DNA from 2 places in the Streptomyces sp. NPDC044921 genome. Region 2 is predicted to be linked to the other one. Evidence: riboswitches for the same ligand, from Rfam matches in the RefSeq annotation. Region 2 holds a riboswitch; the other holds the start of a gene.

Region 1 (9,095 bases), on a different contig from region 2:
TTCGGCTAGCCTTTCCCCGCGGTGGGGCACGGGAAACCACTCTTAGGGTGATTATCACTCGGCGTGGCGAGTGTGGCGATCGTTGACGCACCCCTGGTGACTGCCTACCGTCGAGAAGGCAGGTCAAGGACGGAGGTCGGCGTGAGAAGCAGCGGCGACGGTACGGCTGGGGGCGGCCCCGAGCGCAGTCTCAGGGCGAGCGGTCCGTACCCTTCCCCCGGCTCACGGCTCCGCGCGAGCGGGGGGTACCACCAGCCGGGCGACGCGGCCGGTCACGCTCCGCAGCGACCGACGGCCGTGCCGAGCAGCGGAGGGACGACGTCCATGGCGTCCGAGCAGATCGGCTATCGGGGTCCGACGGCCTGTGCGGCCGCCGGCATCACCTACCGGCAGCTGGACTACTGGGCCCGTACGGGGCTCGTCGAGCCGAGCGTACGCCCCGCCTACGGATCGGGGACGCAGCGGCTGTACAGCTTCCGCGACGTCGTCGTCCTGAAGATCGTCAAGCGGTTCCTGGACACCGGGGTCTCCCTGCAGAACATCCGCACGGCCGTGCAGCACCTCAGAGAACGCGGTTTCCGCGACCTGGAGCGGATGACGCTCATGAGCGACGGGGCCACGGTCTACGAGTGCACCTCGCCGGACGAGGTCCACGCGCTGCTCCAAGGCGGCCAGGGGGTCTTCGGGATCGCCGTCGGTGTGGTGTGGCGGGATGTCGAGAGCGCCCTGTCCCAGCTGCACGGGGAGCGGATCGACACCGGCGAGACGCTGGTCGGGCCCAACCCGGCGGACGAGCTGGCGCGGCGGCGGAACCGGGCCGTCTGAGCCGTTCGGGAGACGGAGTCCCCTGTGCGCGGGAGGCGGGACGTTTCCGCGCCCGCACCGCCCGGCCGCAAGCGATTGCTCCCGCCGGCCCGGCCGCGACGCGACCGGGCGGCCTGCCGGGCCGTTGTCAGTGCCGTAGGGCAGCATCGGAGGTGTGAGAACCGCGCCCACGATCCTGCATCTCGACATGGATGCCTTCTTCGCCTCGGTGGAGCAGGCGTCCAAGCCGAGTCTGCGCGGGAAGGCCGTGGTCGTGGGCGGACTCGGGCCCCGGGGGGTGGTGGCCACGGCGTCGTACGAGGCGCGGGTCTTCGGGGTGCATTCGGCGATGCCCATGGGGCAGGCCAGGCGGCTCGCGCCCAACGCCGCCTACCTCGTGCCGCGCTTCGGGCTGTACAAGGCGATCAGTGAGCGGGTCATGGAGCTGCTGAGGGCGTTGTCGCCGCTCGTGGAGCCGCTGAGCCTGGACGAGGCGTTCGTGGACCTGGAGGCGGGTGGAGTGGCCTGGGACGAGCAGTCCGCGCGGCTGGTCGGGACGCAGCTGCGCGCGGACATCCGCGCGGTCACGGGCCTCACGGGATCGGTGGGCCTCGCCGCCTCCAAGATGCTCGCGAAGATCGCCTCCGAGCAGGCCAAGCCCGACGGGCTGGTGGTGATCGAGCCGGGCACCGAGCGGGCGCTGCTCGGGCCGATGCCGGTGCGCACCCTGCCCGGAGTGGGCCCGGCGACGGGTGACCACCTGCGGCGGGCCGGGATCACCACGGTCGAGGAGATCGTCGAGGCGGGCGAGGACGAGCTGGTCCGGCTGCTGGGCAAGGCGCACGGGCACGGGCTGTACGCGATGGCCCTGGCGCGGGACGACCGGCCCGTGGTGGCGGAGCGGGAGGCGAAGTCCGTGTCCGTGGAGGACACGTACGACGTGGACATCCACGACCGGGTGCGGGTCGGCCTCGAGGTGCAGCGGCTGGCCGGCCGGTGCGTGCGGCGGCTGCGCGGGGCCGGTCTCTCCGGACGGACGATCGTGCTGAAGGTGCGGCGGTACGACTTCTCGACGCTCACCCGGTCCGAGACGCTGCGGGGACCGACGGACGACCCGGGGGTGATCGGGGAGGCGGCGGCCAGGTTGCTGGACTCGGTGGACACCACGGGCGGGGTGCGGCTGCTCGGGGTGGGGGTCAGCGGACTCGCCGACTACACGCAGGAGGACCTGTTCGCACAGGCCGCGGGGGAGCGGACGGTCGCCGAGGGGCCGGTCGAGGAGCATGCCGTGGCGCAGGACGAGGAGCAGCCGTCGCTCGCCGAGCGGCGCTGGCCCGCCGGGCACGACGTGCGGCACACCGAGTTCGGGCACGGATGGGTGCAGGGCAGCGGGCTGGGCCGGGTCACCGTGCGCTTCGAGACGCCCGGCTCGGCGCCCGGGAGGGTGCGGACCTTCCGGGTCGACGACCCCGCGCTGGAGCTGGCGGAGCCGCTGCCGCTGGTGTTACGAAGACCCGAGGGGACCGAGGGCGGATCCGCCGGCCCGGTGGCGTCGCCGTCGGGGGCGGCTTCGGTCTGGGATCAGGCCGCCGGGGATCAGGCCGTCTGCTCGTCCGAGCCCGCCAGCCTGCCGAAATCGTGGTCCGGCAGCGGGGGAGGGGCCGCGATGTCCAGGCCGTAGTGGTGGTAGAGCTGGAGTTCCTGCTCGGGGGAGAGGTGGCGGCCCACGCCGAAGTCGGGGGCGTCCTTGATCAGGGCCCGTTCGAACGGGACGTGGAGGGCGCCGTCGATCAGTTCGCTGGGCTCCAGGGGGACGAACGCGTCCCGGCTGAACAGCCCGGTCCGTATGGCCGCCCACTCCGGCTCGCCGCTGGCGTCGTCGAGGTAGACCTCGTCGATCGTGCCGATCCTGGTTCCGTTGCGGTCGAATGCCTTGCGGCCGATCAGGTTGCGCGGATCGATGTCGGTACGCACGGGACCTCCACACAGTCGCAACTCATCCGTAGGCACTACAAAACGGCACAATCGGGGAGGCGGCCACTCGAAGGTTCGTGCGTTGACCTCGCTGGTACGCTGGCAACGGCTGCTGACCCCGTGCGGGAGAGTCCTCCGAGCACCTTCGGAGGCGCCGAAGGAGCAAATCCTCCCCGGAATCTCTCAGGCACACGTACCGCACGGACGAGGTCACTCTGGAAAGAAGAGCGGGTGTCGACGGCTTCCGCTCTCACCGACGGTGAAAGCCGGAGGCCTTCGGGCGATCCGGTGAAGCTCTCAGGTTGAGATGACAGAGGGGGAGGCCGTCCGGGTACCCGCGCCGTGGTGCCCCTCGAAGGTCGTGTCAGACCAGGAGGCCTCCGCCCATGACCGCCCATCGCATTCCGCTTTCCGAGCTCGAAGAGGCAGTCCCCTTCGAGCAGCGCCACATCGGCCCCGACCACGAGGCCCGGGCCAAGATGCTCGCGCAGGTCGGCTACGGCTCGCTGGACGAGCTCACGGCCGCCGCCGTCCCGGCCGTCATCAAGAGCGCCGAGGCCCTCGACCTGCCGGGGGCCCGCAGCGAGGCCGAGGTGCTCGCCGAGCTGCGCTCGCTCGCCGACCGCAACCAGGTCCTCGGCTCCATGATCGGGCTCGGCTACTACGGCACGTTCACCCCGCCGGTCATCCTGCGCAACGTCATGGAGAACCCGGCCTGGTACACGGCGTACACGCCCTACCAGCCGGAGATCTCGCAGGGCCGGCTGGAGGCGCTGCTGAACTTCCAGACCATGGTCGCCGACCTCACCGGGCTGCCGACCTCCGGTGCCTCCCTGCTCGACGAGGGCACCGCCGCGGCCGAGGCCATGGCGCTGTCGCGGCGGATGGGCAAGAACAAGAAGGGCCTGTTCCTGGTCGACGCGGACGCGCTGCCGCAGACCATCGCCGTGATCCGGACCCGGGCCGAGCCCACCGGCGTCGAGGTCGTCGTCGCCGACCTCACCGACGGCATCCCGGCCGAGGTCGCCGAGCGCGAGATCAACGGCGTGCTGATCCAGTACCCGGGCGCCTCCGGAGCCGTACGGGACATCAAGCCCGTCATCGACCGGGCGCACGAGCTCGGGGCGGTCGTCACCGTCGCCGCCGATCTGCTCGCCCTGACGCTGCTGAAGTCGCCCGGTGAGCTCGGTGCCGACATCGCGGTCGGCACGACCCAGCGCTTCGGTGTGCCGATGGGCTTCGGCGGGCCGCACGCCGGCTACATGGCGGTCAAGGAGAAGATGGCGCGCAGCCTGCCCGGGCGGCTCGTCGGCGTCTCCGTGGACGCCGACGGGAACAAGGCCTACCGGCTCGCCCTGCAGACGCGTGAGCAGCACATCCGCCGCGAGAAGGCCACCAGCAACATCTGCACCGCGCAGGTGCTGCTCGCCGTGATGGCCGGCATGTACGCCGTCTACCACGGCCCGGACGGGCTGAAGGGCATCGCGCGGCGCACCCACCGCTACGCCACGGTGCTCGCCGCCGGGCTCGCGAACGGCGGGGTGGAGGTCGTGCACGGCTCCTTCTTCGACACCCTGACCGTGCGCGTCGCGGGCCGGGCCGCCGAGGTCGTGGCCGCCGCGCGCGACAACGGGGTCAACCTGCGCCTCGTCGACGCCGACCACGTCTCGATCGCCTGCGACGAGACCACCACCCGCGCCCAGCTGCGGGCCGTGTGGGCCGCCTTCGGTGTCGAGGGCGTCATCGAGGCGCTGGACGCGGCCACCGAGGACGGCCTGCCGGCCGGCCTGCTGCGCACCGACGACTACCTGACGCACCCGGTCTTCCACCAGCACCGCTCCGAAACGGCGATGCTGCGCTACCTGCGCCGGCTGGCCGACCGGGACTACGCGCTCGACCGCGGCATGATCCCGCTGGGCTCCTGCACCATGAAGCTCAACGCGACCACCGAGATGGAGCCGGTGACCTGGCCCGAGTTCGGGCAGCTGCACCCCTTCGCGCCCGCCGAGCAGGCCGAGGGCTACCTCACGCTCATCCACGAGCTGGAGGACCGGCTCGCCGAGGTCACCGGGTACGACAAGGTCTCCCTCCAGCCGAACGCCGGGTCCCAGGGCGAGCTGGCCGGGCTGCTCGCCGTGCGCGGGTACCACCGGGCCAACGGCGACGAGCAGCGGACCGTCTGCCTGATCCCGTCGTCCGCGCACGGCACCAATGCCGCCAGCGCGGTGATGGCGGGCATGAAGGTCGTCGTCGTGAAGACCGCCGACGACGGCGAGATCGACGTCGAGGACCTGCGGGCGAAGATCGAGCAGCACCGTGACGAGCTCGCGGTGCTGATGATCACCTACCCGTCCACGCACGGCGTGTTCGAGGAGCACGTCGCGGACATCTGCGCGCAGGTGCACGAGGCCGGCGGCCAGGTCTACGTCGACGGCGCCAACCTCAACGCCCTGGTCGGGCTCGCCAAGCCGGGGCACTTCGGCGGTGACGTCTCGCACCTGAACCTGCACAAGACCTTCTGCATCCCGCACGGCGGCGGCGGCCCGGGCGTCGGTCCGGTGGCGGTGCGCGAGCACCTCGCGCCGTACCTGCCGAACCACCCGCTGCAGCCCGAGGCGGGCCCGGAGACGGGCGTCGGCCCCATCTCGGCGGCGCCCTGGGGCTCGGCGGGCATCCTGCCGATCTCGTGGGCGTACGTCCGGCTCATGGGCGGCGAGGGGCTGAAGCGCGCCACGCAGGTGGCGGTGCTCAGCGCCAACTACGTCGCCAAGCGGCTGGAGCCGCACTACCCGGTGCTCTACACCGGCCCCGGCGGGCTCGTCGCGCACGAGTGCATCATCGACCTGCGTCCGCTGACCAAGGCGACCGGTGTGAGCGTCGACGACGTCGCCAAGCGGCTCATCGACTACGGCTTCCACGCGCCGACCATGTCGTTCCCGGTGGCCGGGACGCTGATGATCGAGCCGACCGAGTCGGAGGACCTGACCGAGCTGGACCGGTTCTGCGACGCGATGATCGCCATCCGCGCGGAGATCGAGAAGGTCGGTTCCGGCGAGTGGCCCGCCGAGGACAACCCGCTGCGGGGCGCCCCGCACACCGCCGGTGCCCTCGCCGGGGAGTGGGAGCACGCCTACAGCCGTGAGGAGGCCGTCTTCCCGGCCGGGGTCTCGACCGCCGACAAGTACTGGCCGCCGGTGCGCCGCATCGACCAGGCGTTCGGCGACCGGAACCTGGTCTGCTCGTGCCCGCCGCTGGACGCGTACGAGGACTGATCCGCCGAGTCGGTCGGGGGAGGGGCTCCGCGCCGCGGAGCCCCTCCCGTCATGCGGTGGACGCCTGGGCGGTGCCGCGGCGCCTGGGGGACCGGTCGGCCCGGGGCGGGCTGCCGACCCGGCCCGGCGTCCTCGTGGACACGGCCGGGCTCGTGACGCGCCGCGGACGCTGAGGGAGGCGTCGGCTCAGCCCACGTGCACCCTCGGCCGCCGCGCCCGGTCCGGTTCCGCCTCGCGCAGCACCTCGCGGGTCACGGGGGCGACCTCCCCCTGGCCGAACAGGAAGAAGCGCAGCAGATTGGCGAAGGGGCCGCCTTCGGTCCACTCGAAGTAGACGTGCGGGGTGCGGCCGGTCGTGTCGCGGACGTGCAGCAGAAGCGCGGCCAGCGCGTTGGGGACGGAGGAGGACTCCAGGGTCAGGACGCGGTAGCGGTGGTGCAGGACCTCGCCCCGTACGGTCAGGCCCGCCTCGAACTCGGACGGGTCGGTCACCGTGACCTCGACGAAGACGAAGTCCTCCGGCCTGGGCACGTCGTTGTCCTGCCGGATCTGCTCGATCTTGTCGCGGTACTCGGCGGCGTCCCGCCGGTCGGGCTCGTTGGCGATGAACCGCATCCGGCGACCGGCCATGTCCCACACGAAGCGTTCCGCCACGTCGTCCAGCCTCACGCTCGTCACGCGGAGCTCGAAGGCGCGGGCCAGCCGTGACAGCAGGGAGACCAGGATGATGCCGGCGATGAAGCAGGCGCCGATCTTCACGCCGTCGGGGCGCTCGATGACGTTCGCGACGGTCGTGTAGAGGAACACCGTCGCGATCCCCGCGAAGGCGATCGTCCAGTTCCGCTGTCCGGCCTTGCGGGCGGCGATGGTCACCGCGATCGCGGCGGAGCTGATAAGGACCAGCACACCGGTGGCGTAGGCGCCGCCCTGTGCGTCGACGTCGGCGTCGAAGACCCAGGTGACCAGGAAGCCGATCAGGGTGAAGACGATGACCATCGGACGGACGGCCCTGGCCCAGTGCGGGGCCATGCCGTACCGGGGGAGGTAGCGCGGCATGAGGTTGAGCAGGCCGGCCATCGCGGAGGCGCCCGCGAACCACAGGATGGTGATCGTGGAGACGTCGTAGACGGTGCCGAAGGTGTTGCCCAGGTAGTCGTGAGCCAGGAACGCCAGGGCGCGGCCGTTGGCCTGGCCGCCCGGTTCGAACTCCTTCTCCGGGATCAGCAGGGTGGTGATGAAGCTGGTCGTGATCAGGAAGACGCTCATGATGAGAGCGGCCGTGGTGAGCAGCTTCTTGGTGTCGCGGACACGGCCCGCCGGGCGCGCCTCCGTGTCGTCCAGGTCGCCCTTGACGTGCGGCATCACGGCGACGCCGGTCTCGAACCCGGACAGGCCGAGGGCCAGCTTCGGGAAGACGAGCAGGGCCAGGCCGATCATGACGAAGACGTTGCCGTGCTGGGTGGTCAGGGCGCCGGACCAGTCGGTGACCACATGGCCCGCGGTGACGACGTGGTACAGGCCGACCACCACCACGACCGCGTTCAGCGCGAGGTAGGCGCCGACCAGGACGACCGCGACGCCGATGGCCTCCAGGAAGCCCTTGAGGAACACCGCGCCCAGCAGCGCCACCAGGAGAAGGGTGATCAGCATCTGCCGGTCGTGCAGGACGCCGGTGAGGTGCGGGTTCTCCACCAGGTGGGTGGAGGCGTCGGCCGCCGAGAGCGTGATGGTGATGAGGAAGTCGGTGGCGGCGAAGCCCAGCAGGGTCAGGACGAACAGCTTGCCCTGCCAGAAGGACAGCAGCCGCTCCAGCATCGCGATCGAGCCCTCGCCGTGCGGGCTCTCCTCGGCGACCCTCCGGTAGACCGGCAGGGCGCCCGCCAGGGTGACGACGACCAGGACGATCGTCGCGATCGGGGACAGCAGCCCGGCCGCCAGGGCGGCGATGCCGGGCTGGTAGCCGAGGGTGGAGAAGTAGTCGACGCCGGTCAGGCACATCACGCGCCACCAGGACCGGCCCTGGTGGGGGGCTTCCGGTTCGGCGTCCGGGCCGGTGCGGCCGCCCATGTCGGACAGGCCCTCCAGCATCCAGGCGCGCAGGCGGCTGGGTGGAGCGGGCTCCGTACGGCCCGGCGGCTGCTCGGTGGTGGCCATCGACGTGCTCCCGATCACGGCTCAACTGTTTCCGGCCATCGCTGGACGGCCGGATCAGCGTAAGCGGAGCGTGATGCCGTGGCCCACGCATGTGGGGGCCACGCCCGTCAAGCTTCCGTCAAGACTGCGGCCGGGGACGGGTGCCCCGGCGGAAACGCCAGTTGAGGGCCGTGCGGCGCCGCCGCTGGTTGAGAGGAGAGGGGTCGTCGGGGCTCTGCGTTCGGGCCCGCGGCCGGGCACCCTGCGTGATCACCACCTTCGTAAGGTTCGTCATATCGATCGAATGTTTCGGCGGCAGCCCACGGTTCCGGTGTCGAGGAAAGATTCACCGTGTACAAGGGGTTGCCACCGTTTACCGGCTGTCTCTAGGGTGCGGCATCAACGCAGCTTTCTGGATCTCATTCGAAACTTTCGAGGAGCGCATGATGGGCGACCCGGCACTGTCCCGCCGCGGCTTCCTGGCGGCCTCCGCCGCGGCCGGTCTGGGAATGACGGCACTGACCGCATGCGGCGGGGACTCGGACGGAGGGTCGTCCGGGACGACCACGATCGAATGGTGGAACATCTCCACCACCGAACCGACCAAGAGCGTCTGGGCCGCTCTCGCGCGCAAGTTCGAGGCGCAGAACCCCAAGGTCAAGATCAAGATCGTTCAGCTGGAGAACGACGCCTACAAGTCGAAGATGACAGCTCTGACCTCCTCCGGGAAGCTGCCCGACATCTTCCACACGTGGGGCGGCGGCGTCCTGCGGCAGCAGGTCGACGCCGGGCTCGTCGAGGACCTCACGGAGCGCACCAAGCCCTGGGGCGACGCCCTGCTGCCGGTCGCCCGCGAGCCGTACCTGATCGACGACAAGGCGTACGGCATCCCGTTCGACATCGGCATGATCG
Region 2 (9,095 bases):
TTCTTCGTTACTTGTCGAGGCCCGGGTACAGCGGGTGCCGGTCGGCCAGGGCCTTCACCCGGGCCTTGAGGGCCTCCGCGTCGTACGACGGCTTCAGCGCCTCGGCGATGACGTCCGCGACCTCGGCGAAGGCCTCGGCGCCGAAACCGCGGGTGGCCAGGGCCGGGGTGCCGATCCGCAGACCGGAGGTCACCATCGGTGGACGCGGGTCGTTCGGGATCGCGTTGCGGTTGACGGTGATGCCGATCTCGTGGAGCCGGTCCTCGGCCTGCTGCCCGTCCAGCTCGGAGTCGCGCAGGTCGACCAGGACCAGGTGCACGTCCGTGCCGCCGGACAGGACGTCCACGCCCACGGTCCGGACGTCGTCCTTCACCAGACGCTCGGCCAGGATGCGGGCTCCCTCCAGCGTACGGCGCTGGCGCTCCTTGAAGTCCTCCGTGGCGGCGACCTTGAAGGCGACGGCCTTGGCGGCGATCACGTGCTCCAGCGGGCCGCCCTGCTGACCGGGGAAGACAGCGGAGTTGATCTTCTTGGCCAGTTCGGCCGTGGAGAGGATCACACCGCCGCGCGGGCCGCCGAGGGTCTTGTGGGTCGTGGTGGTGACCACGTGCGCGTGCGGCACCGGGTTGGGGTGCAGCCCGGCGGCGACGAGCCCGGCGAAGTGCGCCATGTCGACCATCAGGTACGCGCCGACCTCGTCGGCGATCCGGCGGAACTCGGCGAAGTCCAGCTGCCGCGGGTACGCCGACCAGCCGGCGACGATCAGCTTCGGCCGGGACTCCTTGGCCAGCCGCTCGACCTCGGCCATGTCGACCCGGCCGTCCTCGCCCACGTGGTAGGCGACGACGTCGTAGAGCTTGCCGGAGAAGTTGATCTTCATGCCGTGGGTCAGGTGACCGCCGTGGGCGAGGTTCAGGCCCATGATCGTGTCGCCCGGCTTGAGCAGCGCGAACATCGCGGCCGCGTTGGCCTGCGCGCCGGAGTGGGGCTGCACGTTGGCGTGCTCGGCGCCGAACAGCTCCTTCACGCGGTCGATCGCGATCTGCTCGACCACGTCGACGTGCTCGCAGCCGCCGTAGTAGCGGCGGCCCGGGTAGCCCTCGGCGTACTTGTTGGTGAGGACCGAGCCCTGCGCCTCCATGACCGCGACCGGGGCGAAGTTCTCCGAGGCGATCATCTCGAGCGTGGACTGCTGGCGGTGCAGCTCGGCGTCGACCGCGGCGGCCACGGCCGGGTCGAGCTCGTGCAGGGGGGTGTTCAGGACGGACATACGGCTACGACCCCTCAGCCGGCGGAGAACGCGGTGTACTCGTCGGCGGAGAGCAGGTCGCCCGGCTCGTCCGTGACCCGCACCTTGAACAACCAGCCGCCCTCGAAGGGGGCCGAGTTCACCAGCGACGGGTCGTTCACGACGTCCTCGTTGACCTCGGTGACCTCACCGGAGACCGGGGAGTACAGGTCGGACACCGACTTGGTCGACTCCAGCTCGCCGCAGGTCTCACCCGCGGACACCGTGTCACCGACCTCGGGGAGCTGGACGAAGACCACGTCGCCGAGCGCGTTGGCCGCGTGCTCCGTGATGCCGACCGTCGACACGCCGTCCTCGGCGGCCGACAGCCACTCGTGCTCCTTGCTGTAGCGCAGCTGCTGGGGGTTGCTCATGGCCTGGATTCTCCTGTACGCGCGGGAGTGCTGTGAAAGGGGGACTGCTGGTGAGCTGGGACGAGCGTGGCCGGGCCGCACCGGCGGCGGCCCACGGCCAGTGTCTACTTCTGCCGCTTGTAGAACGGCAGCGCCACGACCTCGTACGGCTCGTGACTGCCCCGGATGTCCACACCCACACCGGACGTGCCGGGCGCGGCGTGCGCGGGGTCGACGTAGGCCATGGCGATCGGCTTGCCCAGGGTGGGGGAGGGGGCGCCGGAGGTGACCTCGCCGATCACCTCGCCGCCCGCGACGACCGCGTACCCGGCGCGCGGGACGCGGCGGCCCTCGGCGACCAGGCCGACGAGCACCCGCGGCGGGTTCTGCTTGGCCCGGGCGGCGGCCTCCTTCAGGGCCTCCCGGCCCACGAAGTCGCCCTCCTTCTCGAACTTCACCACACGGCCGAGACCGGCGTCGAAGGGCGTCAGGGAGGTGGTCAGCTCGTGCCCGTACAGCGGCATGCCGGCCTCCAGGCGCAGCGTGTCGCGGCAGGACAGCCCGCACGGGACCAGCCCGGCGCCCTCGCCGGCCTTGGTCAGCGCCTGCCACAGCTCGACGGCGTGCTCCGGCTGCACGAACAGCTCGAAGCCGTCCTCGCCGGTGTATCCGGTGCGGGCGATCAGGGCCGGCACCCCGGCGACCGTGCCGGGCAGGCCCGCGTAGTACTTCAGCCCGTCCAGGTCGGCGTCGGTGAGGGACTTCAGGATGCCGGGGGACTCCGGGCCCTGGACGGCGATCAGCGCGTAGGCGTCCCGGTCGTCGCGCACCTCGGCGTCGAAGCCGGCGGCGCGCTCGGTCAGCGCGTCCAGGACGACCTGGGCGTTGGAGGCGTTGGCGACGACCATGTACTCGCTCTCGCCCAGCCGGTAGACGATCAGGTCGTCGAGGATGCCGCCGTCGGCCCGGCAGATCATGGTGTAGCGGGCGCGGCCCGGCTTCACCGCGCCGATGTTGCCCACCAGGGCGTAGTCGAGCAGGGCGGCGGCCTGCGGGCCGGTGACGGTGATCTCGCCCATGTGGGAGAGGTCGAACAGCCCGGCCTTCGTGCGCACGGCGAGGTGCTCGTCGCGCTCGGAGCCGTAGCGCAGGGGCATGTCCCAGCCGGCGAAGTCGGTCATCGTCGCGCCGAGCGAGCGATGCAGGGCATCGAGCGCGGTGTGACGGAGTTCTCCTGTACTGCTCACAGTCGGTCGTCTCCCAGGGCAATGACGGGCGAGGTCGGTCCTCCCCATCTGTCATCGGAACCTGAGAGGTTCGCCATGACCGCGCTGGTCCATGGCTTGCACCTTGGGTGGAGCCGCCCTGCCGGGGCAGGGACGGGCCCGCTTTTCAGATGTGCCTCGCCCGCGCGGTAACGGGGCCTGAGAGATTCAAGGGAGGGACTTGCTCCTTCGGCGCCCCAGCGTCAGCGGTGCTGGGGACTCTCCCGCGCGGATTCAAACGGCCGGTATGCAGTTGGCGCGCACATCATTGCACGCATCCTTCCGGCGCGGCAGGGGGACCTTTCACAGGGAGTGCGCGAGTCCAGCCGCCGGACACAGCGACCTGTAGCAGCCCTGTTGCAGGAAGAGTACGGAAATGAGAGGCCTGCGGCATTACCTTCTCTTTACACTCGGCGGGGATGGGACTCCGTACCTGGCCCCAGGGGAGGACGATCACGGTGAACAGGACCAGGGCGTACGCCACGACCACGGGCATCGCGCTGCCCGAGCAGCCGGCCGTTCCGGCCCGGGCGGTCCGCGGCCCGGTGCCGGCGCCCGTCGTCCGCGATCTGCGCGACCGCCCCGGCCGCGGCCCGCACGCGCTGCTGTTCGGTCCCCGGGACATCGTCGTGGTCACGGGTCTGCCCGGCAGCGGCAAGTCCACGCTCATGCGGCGTACCGTCCCGGGCCGGCGCGTCGACTCCCAGGACACCCGCGACCGCTGGGAGCACCGCATGCCGGGCTTCCTGCCGTACGCGGCCTACCGCCCGCTGGTCCGCCTCGCGCACTACGCGGGGCTGTGGCGCGCGCTGCGCACGGGTGAGGGGATCGTGGTGCACGACTGCGGCACCCAGGCGTGGGTCCGCCGCTGGCTCGCCCGCGAGGCCCGCCGCCGGGGCGGCACCCTGCACCTGCTCCTCCTCGACGTCACCCCCGAACAGGCCCTGGCGGGCCAGCGCGACCGCGGCCGCGGCGTCTCGCGCTACGCGTTCGCGCGCCACCGCGCGGCCACCGCCCGCCTGCTGCGCTCCGTCGAACAGGGCGACCTCCCCTCCGGCTGCGGCTCGGCCGTCCTGGCCGACCGCGCAGCGGCCGACGCGCTTCGCCGCATCTGCTTCACCGGGTGACCACCGGCAGCCGGGACTCGCCCGCGGTGGCTCGGGTTTCCTGCTGCCGTGCGGGGTGACAGGCCCCGGGTGCGGTGCGCGCGGGAACGACGGCACGACGGCCGGACGCCGCGCCGTACGGAGGGGGCAGGGCCTCCGCCCCGGTCGGCGCGGCGGACCCGGGAGAGCGGGCCGGGGACCGGGCCCGGGACGCGCGCCGTCCCGTCCGGCCCGGTCACTCCCGCTTCCCGAGCCGTTAGCCTTTGCAGCCTCAGCAGTGGTTTCAGGCAGGCGGTAGGCAGATGGACTTCCCGGCGGACTTCTCCGCGGACTTCCCGGCGCAGACGCAGACCCACCCGCACGGTGGCTGGCCCGGCAACGAGCTGGAGGAGGTGCTCTCGGCCGCCCTCGGCGCCGGGCCCGCGGCCGGCGGGCGGATCGTCGAGGTGCTCGGCCGGAGCTTCGTCTGGGTCCCGCTGCCCAGCGGCGGCGGCCCGCACAGCGGGCCCCTCGACCTGCCCGCCGTCGAGATCGACGGCCAGGCCTTCGTCCCGGTGTTCAGCTCGGAGGAGCAGTTCCGCCAGGTCGCCGGCTCGCACATGGCGTACACCATCGCGCCCGCCGTGGAGTTCGCCCGCGGCCTGCCCCCGCACGCGGGGATCGTCGTCAACCCCGGCGGCGTGGTCGGCATACCCCTGCCGCCGCCCGCCGTCGCCGAGTTGTGCCGGGCCGGCCGGACCCCGCTGGACGGTCCCGCGAGCGGCGGCCGGGTCCGCCTCTTCGAACCCGACTGGCAGGACGACCCGGTGGACTTCCTCGCCGCCGCCTCCGCCGAGTTCGAGGCGACCGGCGTCGTGCTCAGCGCCCGCCGCTGCCTCGCCGCGATCGAGACCGCCGACCCCGTGATGTTCGTGGGCGTCGAACTCTCCCAGTGGGAAGGCGACCTGCGGGCCCTGCCCCTGGACGCCCTGACCCGGGCGGTGACCAGGTCCCCCGCCCCGTGGCCGGTCAACCTGGTACTGCTGGACGTCGCGGAGGATCCCGTGGGGGAGTGGATGAGGAACCGGGTCCGGCCCTTCTACCAGCGATAGGTCACCGACCTCGGGGGCGCGGGGACCGCGCGACCGGCCACGCACGGGGCGGACCCGCGAACCGGCACCGGGTCCGGGCGCCCGCGCGGGCTTAAGCTAGGTCACGGTCGAGGCGTTGTACGAAGGGGCGGTAAAGGTGAGCGCGAGCGGCACGGCCGCGGCCGGACAGGTCGAGCACATGCTGCGCCAGGTCACGCCCGGGCGCTACGACGCCTACGAGGCTCTCCTGCGCGCGCTCGCCACCCCGCACACCGGCCGGATCTGGATGCTCCTGTGGCACGGCCAGGCCGGATCACCGGACGCCCAGTACGGGAACATGGAGGTCGACGGCTACGGCTACGCGCCCTGCGTCACCTCCGCCCAGGAGCTCTCGGCCAGCGGCTGGAACCGCTCGTACGAGGTGGTCGACGGCGTCGACGTGGCCCGCGCCCTCTACCCCGACCACTACGGTCTCTGGCTCAACCCGCACGCCCCGGGCGGCGGCGTCGGCATCCCCTGGCTCGACCTGCGCCGGATCGCCACGGGCCTGGACCGCCAGCCCGCCGGACCGCTGCGGCTGTCCGAACCGGCCATCGAGGTCCCGCAGTTCTACGCCCTGCTCGCGCAGAACGCGCACCGTACCCCGGCCGTCCGCTCGCTGCGCCGCGCCTGGGTGCAGCCCGCGCTGGGCGCGCCGTACCTGGCCATCGGACTGGACGTGTACGACACCTCGCCGCAGGCCGTGGACTCCGTGCGCGCGATGATGCAGCAGTCCCTCGGCGCCGTCCCCGACGGGCTCCCCGTCTCCACCGTCGCCATGTCCGACGCCCACGACCCGGTCGCCATGTGGCTGCGCGCGAACGCCCGCCCCTTCTACGACCGCGAGGCCCACGCGACGGCCCCCGTCCAGGCCCCCGCCTCCGGCTACGGCTACCCGCCCGCCCAGGGCAGGTACTGAGCCGTCCGGCACCCGGTCGGGGCCGGTTCCGCACCCCCGCGCGAAGGTGACGACAGCTCACCTCTCCGCGCGTAGATAAGGGTGGAATGAGCGCTTATGTCGTAAAATGCCCCTAGCTCAGCGTGTCCGACCCCTGTTACCCGTTGTCCGGATAACGGAACCCCGCAGACAGCATCACGTTTACGCATCCTTTCACCGCCAAGTCTGGCAACAGATCGCCAAAGCGTTGAAGACTCCCGGCAAGACACGGGCCGGTCGGTCTCGTGTACGAGACAAACAAAACCGCTACAGCGGCAGCCAGGGGCTAGGCGATCGCCGGCCCGAGAGGGGTCAATCGCACCGTGACCGCACCGATCGAGACCACCGGGGCGGAAGCCGGAGCACAGCCCGAGGCCGTGCTCTCCGGGGTCAAGAAGAGCCAGATCGAAGGGCGCTCGCTCACCCAGATCGCCTGGATGCGCTTCAAGCGGGACAAGGTGGCGATGGCCGGCGGCGTCGTCGTCGTCCTGCTCGTGCTGATGGCGGTGTTCTCCAAGCCGATCCAGTGGATCTTCAACCTCGATCCCAACAAGTTCAACCAGGACCTCATCGACCCCGCGCTGCTCGCCCCCAAGGGCGGCTGGGGCGGCATGAGTTGGGACCACCCGCTCGGCGTGGACCCGCAGTACGGCCGCGACATGCTCGCCCGCATCATCGACGGCTCCTGGGTCTCCCTGCTGGTCGCGGGCGGCGCCACGCTGCTGTCCGTGTGCATCGGCACCGTGCTCGGCGTGATCGCCGGGTACTACGGCGGCTGGGTGGACGGCATCATCAGCAGGCTGATGGACACCTTCCTCGCCTTCCCGCTGCTGCTGTTCGCCATCTCGATCTCCGCCTCCGTGCAGGACGGGTTCTTCGGTCTCGACGGCCTGCCGCTGCGCATCTGCGTGCTGATCTTCGTGATCGGCTTCTTCAGCTGGCCGTACATCGGCCGGATCGTGCGGGCGCAGACCATGACCCTGCGCAAGCGGGAGTTCATCGAGGCCTCCACGAGCCTCGGGGCGCGCGGCCCGTACATCCTGTTCCGGGAGCTCCTCCCGAACCTCGTCGCGCCGATCCTCGTCTACGCGACGCTGATCATCCCGACGAACATCCTGTTCGAGGCCGCGCTGAGCTTCCTCGGCGTCGGTATCGCTCCGCCGCAGGCCTCCTGGGGCGGCATGCTCAGCAACGCTGTGGATCTCTACACGGCTGATCCGCAGTACATGTTCGTGCCCGGACTGGCGATCTTCATCACCGTCCTGGCCTTCAACCTGCTGGGTGACGGGCTGCGTGACGCCCTCGACCCTCGCAGCAAGTGATCCATCGAATGAGGGGGCTTCCTCAGGTGAAGACGAGAAGGGTGACCGCCGGCGTTGCGTCGGTCCTGGCACTGTCGCTGGGAGCTGCCGCGTGCGGCGGCGGTGGTGACGACAACGACGGGGGAGGCAACGGCAAGAAGGACGCCGCGCTGAACTCGATCGTCAACGCGTCGGACAAGAAGGGAGGGACGGTCACGTACGAGCACTCGGACGTGCCGGACTCCCTCGACCCGGGCAACACGTACTACGGCTGGGTCCAGAACTTCTCCCGCCTCTACGGCCGGACGCTCACCACGTTCAAGCCGGCGGCGGGCAAGGAAGGCCTCACGGTCGTGCCGGACCTCGCCGAGTCCCTCGGCAAGTCCAGCCCGGACGCCAAGACCTGGACGTACAAGCTGCGTGCCGGAGTGAAGTTCCAGGACGGCACCCCGGTGACGTCCAAGGACGTCAAGTACGCCATCGAGCGCTCCAACTTCGCGCCCGAGGCCCTGTCCAACGGCCCGACGTACTTCAAGGCCTACCTGGAGGGCGGCGACAAGTACCAGGGTCCGTACAAGGACAAGTCGGCCGACGGCATCAAGTCCATCGAGACGCCGGACGACCGCACGATCGTCTTCAAGCTGAAGCAGCCGTTCGCCGACTTCGACTACCTGGCGACGTTCTCGCAGACGGCGCCCGTGCCGAAGGCGAAGGACACCGGCGCGAAGTACGTGCAGGCCATCCAGTCCACCGGCCCGTACCAGTTCCAGTCCTACGAGGAGGGCCGCGGCGCCACCCTCGTGCGCAACAAGAACTGGGACCCCAAGACGGACCCGATCCGCAAGGCGCTGCCGGACAAGATCACGATCAAGTTCAAGGTCAACCCGGTCACGGTCGACAACAACCTGATCTCCGACAAGATCACGGCTGACGCGGCCGGCACCGGTGTGCAGCCGCAGACCCAGCCGAAGGTCCTGCGCGGCAAGCTCGCCAACCAGACGGACAGCTCCTACGCGGGCGCCACGCAGTACATCGCGCTCAACGTCAACGTGAAGCCGTTCGACAACGAGCACTGCCGCAAGGCCGTCCAGTGGGGTCTCGACAAGCAGTCCGTCCTGGACGCGATGGGCGGCTCGCCGAAGGGCGACGTGGCGACCACGCTGCTGCCGCCGTCGGTCAACGGCTACACCAAGTTCGACACCTACGCGACCGAGGGTCACAAGGGTGACGCCGCCAAGGCCAAGGCCGAGCTGAAGGCATGCGGCCAGCCGAACGGCTTCAACACGATCCTCACGGCCCGCTCGGACCGGCCCGCCGAGGTCGCGGCCGCCACGGCCGTCCAGGCGTCGCTGAAGAAGGTCGGCATCAACGTCGAGATCAAGCAGTTCCCCTCCGGCAAGTACTTCTCCAACTTCGCCGGTGTCCCGTCCTACGTCCACGAGAACAAGCTCGGCATGCTCTCGATGGCGTGGGGCGCCGACTGGCCGACCGGCTACGGCTTCCTCGACCAGATCGTCAACGGCGCGGCCATCAAGCCCTCGGGCGGCAACAACCTGATGGAGCTGGACGACCCGAAGATCAACAAGGCCCTGACGGACGCGATCGCCAACACCGACGACGCGGCCCGCACCAAGGCCTGGGGCGACATCGACAAGATGGTCCTCGACAACGCCTCGGTCGTCCCGCTGATCTACCGCAAGAACCTGCTGCTCCGGCCGGCGTCCGCCAACAACGTC

The links. A riboswitch is a leader RNA that binds a small molecule or an ion and turns the genes downstream of it on or off. The one in region 2 is predicted to bind glycine.
Region 1: another riboswitch for glycine. It lies ahead of gcvP (aminomethyl-transferring glycine dehydrogenase); the one in region 2 lies ahead of gcvT (glycine cleavage system aminomethyltransferase GcvT).

Annotation. Positions count from the first base shown of each region.
Region 1 is NZ_JBWKIF010000015.1:8,243-17,337, forward strand. It holds gene AC07DA_RS23040 (MerR family transcriptional regulator) at 142-825, shown strand; gene AC07DA_RS23045 (DNA polymerase IV) at 980-2,485, shown strand; gene AC07DA_RS23050 (PRC-barrel domain-containing protein) at 2,401-2,778, opposite strand; glycine riboswitch at 2,892-2,987, shown strand; gene gcvP (aminomethyl-transferring glycine dehydrogenase) at 3,165-6,050, shown strand; gene AC07DA_RS23060 (APC family permease) at 6,237-8,204, opposite strand; gene AC07DA_RS23065 (extracellular solute-binding protein) at 8,630-9,095, shown strand, end outside.
Region 2 is NZ_JBWKIF010000003.1:233,323-242,417, forward strand. It holds gene glyA (serine hydroxymethyltransferase) at 8-1,270, opposite strand; gene gcvH (glycine cleavage system protein GcvH) at 1,285-1,662, opposite strand; gene gcvT (glycine cleavage system aminomethyltransferase GcvT) at 1,767-2,888, opposite strand; glycine riboswitch at 2,927-3,043, opposite strand; glycine riboswitch at 3,044-3,143, opposite strand; gene AC07DA_RS06175 (AAA family ATPase) at 3,365-4,033, shown strand; gene AC07DA_RS06180 (enhanced serine sensitivity protein SseB) at 4,315-5,103, shown strand; gene AC07DA_RS06185 (enhanced serine sensitivity protein SseB C-terminal domain-containing protein) at 5,240-6,040, shown strand; gene AC07DA_RS06190 (ABC transporter permease) at 6,382-7,380, shown strand; gene AC07DA_RS06195 (ABC transporter substrate-binding protein) at 7,389-9,095, shown strand, end outside.